Regions from separate parts of the Aurantivibrio infirmus genome, predicted to be linked through region 2. Evidence: predicted binding sites of a transcription regulator. Region 2 holds the regulator's gene; each other region holds the start of a gene.
The links. Region 2 encodes sigma-54, which starts transcription at its own class of promoters, with help from an activator protein. Its sites were predicted from a motif close to TGGCACANNNNTTGCNNT; they were not measured.
Positions count from the first base shown of each region.

Region 1: the regulator sigma-54 is predicted to act here: its motif matches at 1,670-1,687, upstream of ACYUCY_RS05505 (DUF1328 domain-containing protein).
Region 3: the regulator sigma-54 is predicted to act here: its motif matches at 1,166-1,183, upstream of nirB (nitrite reductase large subunit NirB).
Region 4: the regulator sigma-54 is predicted to act here: its motif matches at 1,179-1,196, upstream of flgB (flagellar basal body rod protein FlgB).

Region 1 is NZ_BAAFSK010000002.1:398,987-402,236, forward strand. It holds gene ACYUCY_RS05490 (hypothetical protein) at 4-264, opposite strand; gene ACYUCY_RS05495 (hypothetical protein) at 296-739, opposite strand; gene ACYUCY_RS05500 (hypothetical protein) at 845-1,159, opposite strand; gene ACYUCY_RS05505 (DUF1328 domain-containing protein) at 1,767-1,940, shown strand; gene ACYUCY_RS05510 (hypothetical protein) at 2,051-2,239, shown strand; gene ACYUCY_RS05515 (sigma-54 interaction domain-containing protein) at 2,371-3,250, opposite strand, start outside.
Region 2 is NZ_BAAFSK010000007.1:94,041-97,290, forward strand. It holds gene ACYUCY_RS15680 (PTS sugar transporter subunit IIA) at 220-678, opposite strand; gene hpf (ribosome hibernation-promoting factor, HPF/YfiA family) at 772-1,062, opposite strand; gene ACYUCY_RS15690 (RNA polymerase factor sigma-54) at 1,212-2,729, opposite strand; gene lptB (LPS export ABC transporter ATP-binding protein) at 3,169-3,250, opposite strand, start outside.
Region 3 is NZ_BAAFSK010000005.1:252,783-256,032, forward strand. It holds gene moaA (GTP 3',8-cyclase MoaA) at 1-827, opposite strand, end outside; gene nirB (nitrite reductase large subunit NirB) at 1,363-3,250, shown strand, end outside.
Region 4 is NZ_BAAFSK010000004.1:146,268-149,517, reverse strand. It holds gene ACYUCY_RS10110 (chemotaxis protein CheV) at 1-38, shown strand, start outside; gene ACYUCY_RS10105 (CheR family methyltransferase) at 57-926, shown strand; gene flgB (flagellar basal body rod protein FlgB) at 1,232-1,654, shown strand; gene flgC (flagellar basal body rod protein FlgC) at 1,657-2,097, shown strand; gene ACYUCY_RS10090 (flagellar hook assembly protein FlgD) at 2,159-2,869, shown strand; gene ACYUCY_RS10085 (flagellar hook-basal body complex protein) at 2,900-3,250, shown strand, end outside.

The sequences.
Region 1 (3,250 bases), on a different contig from region 2:
TGTTTATAAGAGCATAATTAAGTTTTTAGTAATTGCGGACCACGGGATATTTTTTTCTGAACTATCTCCGTTGTTTCTTGTAAACTCTACCAAGCAGCCGGCGCTAAAGCTCGCGGCAATGCCTTTGGGGCTACATAAGCTTTCTGCTAAGTAGTTCTTTATGCGTCGTTTACCCGCTTTTATGCCAATCATATTTTTTTCTATGTCCGCAGATAACTCGTCAATCTTGTCCGTTTGTTTACCAAGTAACAATCGATTCAGCATTGCTCTTTGCCTCTTAATTTTTTCAATCGTGTTAATGTTTTGTTGTGTTGTAAGCATGTTCCAATGCGTAGAGCGTTCTGTTAAAACCAACTTTTTTCGTTAAACTCATAATGTTGGCCCATAATCCAAAAAACAAGAAGGTCTGCATTACTACGACTAAAGCCAAGCTCAGAAAGATTGGGAGTCCTAGCTTGACCAATGTAAAACCAATAAGAAGATTTACACCAATCCACATCACCACCAAAGCGAGAGCGAAACAGATAGTCAATAGAAGAACAAAATACAAACTTCTTAATGACAGCTTCCATTCAAGCATTGCAAGTTTAAATACTGAGCTTAACTGTTGCTGATATCTTACGAGTAAATTCGTTACCTCATCTAAAAAACTAAAATCCTGATCGGTATCGTCAGATTCGGCTTTGTCAATGTAGAGGAATTGATCGGGGATGGGGTACGGTTGTTTAGAATCGATCATAAAAATTGTCCTATATAAAATACGAAGTATTGGCCATGTGGAACAGTTATGACCAATACTTATCGGCCTAAATAGAGCCTATTTTGGCTAGATACAATAGGCTCACTATTTTCGTCGCAACATTGCAGTTATCAATACACCGGCAGTGAACGCAATCCCAGCGGCAGCTAAAGGGTTCTTCTTTGCCATCGTTTTGGCCTTCGAAAAAGACGTAAGAGCTTGTTTCTGCAACTTGTCCTTATTCTTTGTCAGAGAGTCAGTAGAGCTTGCTGCTACCTCACGAATCGATTTTTCCGACGCTGCGGCTTTCAGTGCAACCTTATCCACGGCCTCGTGAGCGACAGCGGCCGCTTTGGCTGACCATTTAATGGAATCTTCAAGTTCCTGTTCTGCTTTCTTTGAGTTAGTTGAAGTAGACATAATTTCTCCCTGTTGGTTTATAGAAATTCTAAGTTAAACTTTTCGCAATATAATAAATAATATTTTGCTACTAAATATATCAAAGCAAGCGCTGTGCCAAGCGTTGGTACACAATATACGAACTAAGCTAAAGAACACGTCTTCCGGGGTGCACGGTGGAAATTATGAAATTTATATTTTTATCGTTTTCTCCACACTTACTATATATAAATGGTTAAGTGAGTAGAAAATGCAAGTTATACGTAAAATTTACACGATGAACCAATAGTTAAAGGAGGCGGTATTCAACAATATAAAACAGAAGATAAGATTTAATTTGGCTGTAACGAAAAATTGAGGATTTAAAGAAATCGATATAAATTGAGGCTAAAAAGGTATGGAAATAGTACCGACCGTTGTGAAAAAATTTCAACATATTCCCAATCTCGCAATATTTTTTCGAAAATTCATTCTCCCCTAAATACCGTTAAGCCCGCACCGCACTAAGCTTTGATGGATGTTTTTAGTACTTGGCATGCAAATCGCATTATCTCCAATGAAAGTTTAGAAATACCAACGCTAAAATTTCATCTTTTAGCTAAATTTTATAAGGACCGGAGGAATTGTTATGTTGAGTTGGGCAATTGCATTTTTAGTCATTGCGTTAATCGCAGCTGTGTTGGGATTTGGTGGTATTGCCGGCACTGCGGCGGGTATTGCGAAAATATTGTTTTTAGTTTTCTTGATTTTATTTGTAGTGGCAATGGTGGCTAGAGCGCTAAAAGGTAAACCGCCATTATAGGATGCCGCTAACGTTCATTTTCTAGTGAACATCTTGTTAACCAAGAACGCAAATAGATTTAATAACTGATTAGAGAAGATCTTATAAATAAAAAAATTTAGGAGAATAGCATGAAAAATTTACTTATATTTTTAACGCTTATATTTATGGGTGCGGGTATCGTGGCATGTGAGAAAGATGGCCCAGCTGAAAGAGCGGGTGAGAAAATTGATGAGGTAACGACGGATGTCGGCAATGCAGTGGAAGATGCCTGTGAAGACGTAAAAGAATCGGCAGGCGCTGAAAACTCTAATTGCTAAATTTTAAACTAAATGATTCAGTAATTAGATGTTTAGCCATAGCACTAAAAAAGCACGCTAAGCGTGCTTTTTTAGTGTCAGTATAGGATTTGATTGCCAATAACGAGCGTATGCTAAATGTGAAAAATATTTCAATCGGATTTTTCGTACTTTTCAAGTTTGTTATAAAGCGTTTTAACGCTAATTCCAAGTTGGTCGGCAGTTTCCGATTTATTACCATCGTTATGAGACAGCGTTTTCATAATTACGCCCTTTTCGACTTCCTCCAGAGGTATTCCATGTGGCAAAGTCTCACGTAGTTCTTGGTTGGCCGAAAGGTTGGTGGCAACTTCTTCGATAATCAAATGCTCGTTGGTAATTACATCATCGGCAAGAATGTAAGCTCTTTCAATGGCATGCTTCAATTCACGGACGTTCCCCGGCCATTCATGGTTCTCAATAATACTGATGGTATCTTTACTTATTGTTTTAGCTAATTGCTCTTCAGTATTTCGATAGGCGAGAAAGTGTTTAGCCAAACCCACAATATCACCATCGCGATCCCGTAATGGTGGGACACAAATTGGAAAGTGAGCTAAACGGAAATACAGGTCTTCTCGGAATAACTCGTCTTGTATTGCTTCGGAGGGATCTCTATTGGTCGCTGATACGACTCTAACGTTTGCAATTTTCGTTTGGTCGCTACCTACGGGTTTAAATTCACCTGTTTCAAGTACTCGTAATAACTTGACCTGATGATCAATTGGCATCTCTGTGACTTCATCTAAAAACAAAGTTCCGCCTTCTGCTTGTTCAAAAACTCCAGCGCGATCTTTGTTAGCTCCAGTAAAAGCACCTTTTACATGGCCAAATAACTCGCTTTCTATCAGTTCTGGGCTCAAGGCTCCGCAGTTTATCGCGACAAAAGGTTGATTTGAGGAAGGGCTAGTTAAATGAATTGTATTCGCGACTAGTTCTTTCCCCGCGCCGCTTTCACCGACAATAAAAACATTTACATTTGATTCTGCGGCT
Region 2 (3,250 bases):
GCGTTTGTTCGAAACGTAGAAGCGATGAAACGAGCTGAGTCCCAAATTGGCCTAAGTATAGCTTGTTAAATAATCCGAAGTGTAGAGATTAGTGGGTATAGTCGCTTGTAACAGGAAAAAAACATAAAGCCCGAAGGTAGAGTCGGGTTTTTTGTTCGTTTTTGCTTAGGGGGCTTACTTTTGGTGGTTGAGCGCTTTGGTTGATTTATAGTCCGCTATCTATTTGTCGAATAGGCTTACTGCTGTGTCATAGAGTTCTTGTTCGGTATTGGCCTTGCGTACGTGTTCAATATTTTCGTTGATTTTAAAAACTTCAGCCAAAGATGCGAGTGTTTGGAGGTGTTGTTCGTGGGCCTCGTCGGGAACGACTAGCGCGAAAACTATATCGACAGGCGCATCGTCAATAGACCCAAAATCTACCGGTTTGTCGAGTTTTATTAGTGCTGCAATGGTGTTGGGGCAGTTGGAGATACGGCAATGAGGTATAGCGATCCCCTGGCCAATGCCTGTTGAACCTAAGCGCTCTCTTGATATCAACTGCTGGAAAAGTTCATCTGGATTGAGAGCGGGGTAATCCTGAGCAATGACTTTAGCGACATGTTCTAAGACACGTTTTTTGCTCGCTTCGGATAAGCCACATAGAGTACGTGACGGCGAAAGAAGAGATTTGATATCCATGGGTGCAGGCATAAGTGTAGGGCATTTAAATTGAGAGCGACTATAAGTCGCTCAAAAGTGGTTAGTGATTCAGGGGATTGTAGTGTAAAAATATTAACGATGACTGTTTAATTTTTCTTTATGTTTAATAAGTTGCCGATCCAGTTTGTCTGATAACAAATCAATTGCTGCGTAAAGGTCTTCTGAATTAGCGTTAGCAAAAAATTCCTTGCCGCTTGCGTGAATGGTTGCTTCTGCCTTTTGTTCTAGCTTGTCAACGGACAAGATAACGTTGACGTTGGTGATTCGGTCGTGGTGTCGTTCAAGTTTTTGCAACTTGGTGTCTACATAGTTCTTTATAGCGGGAGTGAGATCTAGGTGATGACCGCTGGTGTTAATTTGCATAGAGTGGCTCCTAGGTGATGATAGGCTGCTATCAGCCGTTGAAAAATACTTTGATAAAAAACAAGGGCAATTTGATCACTTTTTGGATCGCTTTTAGAACACATTTGGCACAGGCTATCAGAAAATTTTTCATTCTGCTTTGATAAAGATCAGACAAGCCTTTTTCGTTCATTAGATGCGGGGATTGAGAGTGATTCACGGTATTTTGCAATGGTGCGGCGCGCAACTTGGATTCCTTGTTCAGATAATAGCTCGGCAATTTTGCTGTCACTGAGAGGTTTTTTAGGGTTCTCCGCCGCAACCAGTTTTTTAATGATAGCGCGGATTGCCGTACTTGAACATTCACCGCCTGTGTCGGTGCTCACATGGCTTGAGAAAAAATATTTTAATTCGAAAATCCCCTGAGGGGTATGCATATACTTTTGCGTAGTCACCCGAGAAATCGTCGATTCATGCATGCCCACCGTTTCTGCGACATCGTGTAGTACCAGGGGTTTCATCGCTTCTGCACCATAATCTAAAAATCCGCGCTGCTTCTCAACGATACAGGTTGCTACTTTTAATAAGGTTTCGTTTCGACTCTGTAGGCTTTTCAAAAACCAGCGTGCTTCTTGCAGGTTGTCTCGTAAAAAGGTGTTGTCACTACTGGAGTCTGCGCGTTTGATAAGCGATGAATATTCCGGACTGATTCGAATTTTTGGTGCAATTTCGGGGTTTAGACGTACTGTCCATCGGTCATCTTCTTTGCTGACATAAACATCGGGCACAATGTATTCAGTTTCGCCCGCATTGATTAGGTCGCCTGGTCTTGGGTTTAAACTTTGTATCAGAAGGATTGCATCACGTAGTTCATGCTCTTTAAGCTTGGACTTTCTCATGATCTGTTTGTAATCACGAGTCCCCAATAATTCTAAGTATTCTTGTACCACCAGTTTTGCAGCTGAGAGGTGTTCTGTGTCTGGTGATAGTTGTTTTAATTGTATTAAGAGGCATTCGCTTAGATTCTGACCACCGACTCCCGGAGGATCAAATTGTTGGATGCGGTGCAAAACGGCGACGACTTCGTCTTCTTCAAGCTCTTCAAGGGTGTCATGTAGCCCCAAATAGATGTCGGCAACGGTCGTAGATAATAGGCCGCTGGGCTCTATTGCATCGATTAGTGCTAGAGCAATAAAATTATCCCGCTCTGACATGGGAGTGAGGTTGAGCTGCCAGGTGAGGTGATCAATAAGCGATTCTGTGACTGTACGGCGAGAGTCGAAATCAAAATCATCATTATCCGGCATCGACGAGGAGGGGGTGGAGCTCGAAGGCTGGTAAATATCGTCCCAACTGGTGTCAACCGGCAAGTCATTCGGGAGATTCTCTTCCCAGCTTGCATCGTTTAGATCGGTACTCGAAGTATCTTGCTGTTGATTGTTGTCCGATGAGAAGTCATCGCTATTCGTGGTATTTTGATCGTTATTATTACGGTCTTTTTCGTTGCGAGATTCGTTTTGCTCGCTACCCTCATTTTCTTCGATTTCCAGCATTGGATTGGAGTCGAGGGCATCTTGAATTTCTTGCTGTAGATCTAAAGTCGATAACTGTAACAGCCGAATGGCCTGTTGCAGTTGGGGGGTCATCGTGAGCTGATGGCCGAGTTTTAGTTGCAGCGATTGTTTCATAAGATTAGCAGGCGACTTTTCGATTCTGCCAGGTGGAGGCGTGCTTTCCTTGCTTGAGATGTACTAGGTTTGGTTCTTCGGTTTGACATCCAACAACTCTACTTCTGGGTGATACGTGTACTTTAGTTATCTAAAGAGTTTAATTAAGGGTTTTGCTTGAGAGGCTAGGAATGGACGAGGGCCTTACATATTCCAATTTGAAATCCTGACAAACTTGGAATATTTCACCTTCGATTAAGATAGCCAAACAAAGCGGTGTTATTTGCACTGAATCTTTAGTGTAGACAGGCTACCTGGAAGGGGCAATTTTGACAAGCAATGTTTATGCCCAGCTCTGAACATGCATTGAGCTGTATTAAGTCTATGATAAATAAGAAAAAACTATAAAGGTATGAGCAGCAACTGTGTTGATTCAAGCTAAAAAAGTAGGCCGCAAGCTCTATAAACGAAAGTTTTCGCCCAGGTAGACCTTCTGAACCGTACTGTTATTGAGCACAGCTTCGGCATTACCCGCTTCAATT
Region 3 (3,250 bases), on a different contig from region 2:
TGTTCGTTGCCTAGGCAAAGTAACAGGCGACCTTCTGCAGTTAGTCTCACTCGATTGCAGGTTGCGCAAAAATTTTCGCTATGGGGTGAAATAAAACCAGCTCGCGAATGGGTGTTTTTAATTTGCCAATATTTAGAAGGGCCGCCGGTAGAATCGTTTAATTGTTCTATTTGAAATTCTTGACTAATTAAATTACGTAAATCCTGGCTGCTACAAAACTCTTCGCCACGAATGTGATCGGTAATAGCGCCGAGGGGCATCTCTTCAATAAAGCTAATATCTAGTTCGTTATCGACTGCAAAGCGAACTAGGTCAACAACTTCATCTGCATTTCTATTTTTCAAAATGACGCTATTTAATTTTATTTTTTCAAAGCTAGCTCTCTTTGCCGCTTCAATGCCAGCGAGTACTTGTTTTAGATCACCAACGCGAGTAAGTGCGCGAAAACGATCTTCTTGCAGGCTATCTAGGCTGATATTAATTCGCTTAACACCGGCGTCGCGTAACTCCTGCGCTTTGGAAACCAATTGCGAACCATTCGTAGTGAGTGTTAATTCTTCCAACTCTTTGAGTTTGCCGATTTGGTCAAATAAAGAAATGACATTGCGACGTACTAAGGGCTCGCCGCCAGTAATGCGAATTTTTTTTGCGCCGAGTTCAACAAAAGCTGTTGCGACTTCTGCTAATTCTTCCAAAGTCAGCAATTGTGAGCGAGGGAGAAAGCTCATTTCTTCCGTCATGCAATAAACGCAGCGAAAATCACAGCGATCCGTTACTGAAATACGCAGATAGTCGACGACGCGTTGGAAAGGATCAATTAGGGGCATGAAATGAGCGCCGTTAGTCTTTGGTTTTAGGAAAATACGGACATGGTTCTTAGCATACAGGCCACCATGGCCATACTGAGTCAGCGGATTCTTTGAAGAGTTCCTGGTGACGAGATGTCGGCCATTGTACCAATGAAAGCTTGCGAAAAGGTACTGTCGGCTCGAAAGCACTTATATAGGGATAATTGCGCGGATACGTTTTTTTGCACCAGGCTTAGGCACAGCAGCCGCACAACAGTGCGTCATGCAATGTAGCATGCGCACCAAAAGTGCCCCAAAATCGTGGTGAAACCTTGTATCTTATTGAAAATAAAAGAGAATATTCTGGTGCATGCTTGTGGCATCATCCTTGCTAAGTGGATAGCTATAAATATTTCAGTCTAATTTAGAAAATATAGAGAGAGTAGATCTGGAAGGTGGGTCTGCAGTCTGTTGGGTTGATATTAAGTCGTGGTTTGCACGCTTGCTGTCAAAACGGCGGTTTACGCCAACAGCTTAAAACATTTAAGAGCTTAGTATTTGAGGTTTTTAGTTCATGAGTAAAGAACGAATTTTAGTAGTGGGCAACGGCATGGTTGGCCACAAATTTGTCGAAAGTTTGGTTCAATCGCCTAAGAAAGAAGACTATGAGTTATTAGTGTTTTCTGGTGAGCCGAGACTAGCGTACGACCGAGTACAGTTAAGTAGTTATTTTAGCGGTGCAAGCGCTGCGGACCTCGCCTTAACTGATGAGAATTTTTATAACGACAATGGTGTGCAATTTGTATTGGACGATAAGGTTGTCGCTATTGATAAAGCAAAAAAAGTAGTCACCACACAATCAGGTCGTAGTGAATCCTATGATCGTTTGGTATTGGCGACAGGCTCATTTCCCTTTGTTCCTCCCATTCCTGGTAAAGATCAAGATCATTGTTTGGTCTATAGAACCATTGAGGATCTTGAAGCGATCACTGCTTCCGCGAAAGAAAGCAAGGTTGGCGTTGTAGTTGGTGGTGGTTTGTTGGGATTAGAAGCGGCTAACGCTTTAAAGCATCTCGGATTAAAAACCCATGTCGTTGAATTTGCTCCGCGATTGATGGCGGTACAGCTTGATGAGGGCGGCGGTCATCTACTACGTTCAAAAATTGAAGCCCTCGATGTTGAAGTGCATACCGAAAAAAATACCCAAGAAATTGTTGCCGGTGAAGAATGTCGCTATCGGATGAATTTCTCCGACGGTTCTTTTTTAGAAACCGATATGATTTTGTTTTCCGCAGGTATTCGTCCTGATGATCAATTGGCAAGAGACTTTGATATTGAGATCGGTGAGCGAGGTGGGATAGTTGTTAACAACAATTGCCAAACCTCCGACGAAAATATTTATGCGGTTGGTGAGTGCGCCTTGTGGGGCGGAAGAATATACGGTTTGGTAGCACCGGGTTATCAAATGGCGAAAGTTGCCGCTTCTCATATTTGTGGTGGCGACGAAGTGTTTACCGGCGCAGACATGAGCACCAAGCTTAAATTGTTAGGCGTTGATGTGGCGAGTATTGGTGATGCTCATGCAAAAACGCCAGGATGCCAATCATACATTTACCACGACGAAGTGGGTCAAGTGTATAAGCGCATGATCGTTTCTGCAGATAAGAAACTTTTATTGGGTGCCGTATTAGTGGGTGATGCCGAGGCTTACGGAAATTTATTACAGTTGGTCTTAAACGGTATTGAGTTGCCCGAAAATCCAGAGGCATTTATTTTACCAAGCCTTGATGGTGCAGCGCCGACAATGGGTGTTGATTCTCTTCCTGATACTGCACAGATTTGTTCCTGTAACGATGTCTCTAAAGGTGATATTTGTTGCGCCGTACAAAATGGCGCCGTCACTATGGGTGATATCAAGGCCGAGACTTTAGCCTCAACTAGTTGTGGTGGTTGTACGGCCTTGGTTAAGCAAGTACTTGACGGCGAATTACTGAAATTGGGAGTCGAGGTTTCAAACGATATCTGTGAACACTTTCCGCATTCACGACAAGAGCTTGCGGATATCGTTCGCATTAAAAAGATTAAATCTTTTCCAGAATTATTAGAAAGTCACGGCAAAGGACGTGGCTGTGAAATATGTAAACCTGCAGTGGGCTCTATTCTAGCTTCATTTTGGAATGAGTACGTTCTCAAAGACGAGCACGCAGGCCTACAAGATACCAACGATATTTTTCTAGCCAATATGCAAAAAGACGGTACTTATTCAGTGGTTCCTCGGGTACCGGGTGGGGAAATAACGCCTGACAAATTAATTGTTCTTGGCGAAGTGGCAAAAGAATTCAATCTTTATACCAAGGTGACCGGTGGGCAACGTATCGATTTGTTCGGTGCGCAAATGCATGAGTTGCCAAAAATTTGGAAAAAATTAGTGGATGCCGGATTTGAAACCGGACATGCCTACG
Region 4 (3,250 bases), on a different contig from region 2:
TAGACGCTTGTAACGAGTCGGGCAAAAACAACGCTTAGTTTGTAAGGAAGTAGCGATTGCAAAATAACACTGAGATTCACGGGGAGGAACTGCACAACGATATTGAAATTTGTGCTGTATGTGATTTTTTGCAAGAAAATTTCGGTATAAGTATCGCTGAAAACAAATATTATCTGGTAAAAACAAAACTAAAACCCCTACTCTTGAAGTACGAACTTCGTACTTTCGGACAGCTGCTCAAACACCTGTCGTCAGGGAAAGTTACGAGTTTGCGCCAAGAAGTCGCTGATCTTATGGCCACCAATGAAACGTTTTGGTTTCGAGATCAGTATCCCTACGAATATCTTAAAAAAATTATTTTGCCGAAATTGGCGTCTAGTCGATCGAGTCATCAAGAAATTCGAATCTGGTCTATGGCTTGCTCTTCTGGCCAGGAGCCTTATTCTATTAGCATGATCGCTAGTGAGTGGATGAGTGAGGCAAAAGATAATAAACAAATGCAAATAATGCCGGTAAGGATATTGGCGACTGATTTGTCGAGTAAAATGATCGATTACGCTAAGGTCGGCGTTTATGACAAATTTTCAATGACACGTGGATTGGATGAGAAAAGAAAATACCGATTTTTTGAACAAGAGTCTGCAAATCGATGGCGAATAGATTCTGCTCTTCGCTCACGAATAGAGTTTAGACAATTTAACCTACTGAATGACTTTTCATTGTTAGGCAAGTTTGACATTATTTTTTGTCGAAATGTATTGATCTACTTTACACCACAATTAAAACAATTAATTTTGCGGCGCATAAGTTCCAGCTTGCGGGATTCTGGTTGTCTTGTATTAGGGTCCTCTGAAGGAATCAACGAGTCTGAAAAATATTTCAATATGTTGCAAACCAATCCGGGAGTGATTTTTCAGAAAAAATGAGCACCTCTCCAATCTGCTGTTAACCTCTATCAGCATTGTTATCTAAATAGCTCCTTATAAATAACCACCTATAAATAATTCTTCAACGGATCGAACTGTCGTTGACCTTTTTGTCTGTTGCGGGATAATTTTTTGCCGGAATAGCGGCAAGCAATTGCCGCTTTCGCTCTTCGTTCAATTGTTTGTTGTCTGCTGTTACAAATAAAATAAAAAAAACATTAATAAACAAAGAGATAGCGAACCATCCTGTTTTGGCACAAGCCTTGCAAAATCTCGATAAAGTCAATCGAATTCAAGGTAACAACGTGGCTATAAATTTTAATCAAGCATTGGGTATTCACGAACAAGCCCTGCATGTTCGCACAGCGAGAGCTGAGCTGATCGCGAACAATCTCGCGAATAGCGATACGCCGAACTTTAAAGCCAGAGATATTGATTTTCGACAAGCCCTAAGAACGGCACAACAGGATAGCTCGATAGAGGGTAAGTTAAATTTACAGACGACCAATAATCGCCATCATACCTTAAGCGACGTAATGGGCTTTAACGAGGGCGGCGAATTTGAATCATTATTTCGTGTACCCATGCAAACATCTATAGATGGCAATACGGTCGATGAGCATGTCGAGCATGCTGAATTTATGGAAAACACGCTGGCTTATCAAGCGAGTTTTACTTTTCTAAATAGCAAATTTAAAGGCATTAACAGTGCGATCCGTGGAGAATAACGATGGGCATTAATTCGGTATTTGATATTGCAGGTTCCGCGATGACCGCGCAAAACATTCGCATCAATACGACTGCAAGCAATATTGCCAATGCACAGTCTGCAGCATCCAGTATCGATGAAGTCTATCGCGGTCGACATCCGGTTTTCGCAGCAGTTCAAAGAACTGCGATGGAGTTCGGTAACGACGACGACAGCAACGATCGGAAAGCAGGCGTTGGCGTCAGTGTGTTGGGAATAGTTGAGAGTGACGCGCCTTTACAAAAGCGCTATGAGCCGCACCATCCTCTCGCGGATGAAGAAGGTTATGTCATGTATCCCAACGTTGATGTAGTGGAAGAAATGACAAATATGATTTCTGCTTCACGTTCTTTTCAAATGAATGTAGAAGTAATGAATTCTGCGAAAGAAATGCTACAAAAAGCCCTTACTTTAGGCCAATAGTAAATTTTTTCGGATCAATAAAGTTAATACGTAGATTTAAATAATTTTTGGAATTTACATTATGAACGATGTCAGCGCAGTAAGTTCGGCAATCAGTGACTTAGACATACGCCGCAAGCAAGAGACGTTGCCAAAGGACAATGAACTTGGGCAAACCGCTTTTTTGGAATTGATGATCACCCAGCTAAGCAACCAAGACCCATTGAGTCCACAGGAAAATGGAGAATTTATAGCGCAATTGGCTCAGTTCAGTTCTGTTGAAGGTTTAGAGCGATTGAACGAAAACTTTGACAGCTTCGCGAATAATTTCACTTCTAACCGAGCGCTCCAAGCTTCATCTTTAGTGGGTAGCGCGGTAACAGTTCCTGGCGATACGGGTTTTTTGTTAGATGGACAATTAGTTTCCGCTACCGCTGCATTACCGGCATCGACTGCGGATCTTTCCGTTAATGTTTACGGTGAATCTGGCGAGCTTCTTCAACAATTCCCTGTCGGTTTTCAAACTGCAGGCGATGTAGCTTTGCGATGGGATGGCCTGAATCTTGAGGTTGATGGAAAAATTATTCCCAGTACTGGGGGTTCTAGTACAGCGTTTGGGCCGGGTAAATATCGTTTCGAAATTACTGCGACGCAAGATGGAAAACTAGAAGAGCTAGATACAGCAGTAAGTGCAAACGTAAATAGCGTTACTGTTGAAGCGAACGGAAACATAGTACTCAACCTTGCCGGTATCGGCGCGGTAAATTTGAGCGATGTAAAACAATTTAATTAATTTTTTGTAGTAATAGTTCAGGAGAACATCATGCCATTTAATACAGCCCTCAGTGGAATTCGTGCCGCAAACAGTGATTTGCGAGTGACGGGAAATAATATTGCGAATGCGAGTACTGCCGGGTTCAAGGAGTCTCGTGCGGAATTCGGTGATGTTTATGCCACTAGCTTGTTGGGAGGAGGATCAAATTCAGTTGGCAGTGGTGTACAACTGCAATCTGTTTCACAGCAATTTGGTCAAGGAAATCTAAATTTTACCGAGAACCAGTTAGATTTAGCGGTTGGCGGCGGCGGTTTTTTTATCGTTAGTGATAACGGCGATCGCCTGTACACACGAGCGGGAACATTGGGTTTAGATTCAAACGGCTTTATTGTCAACAAT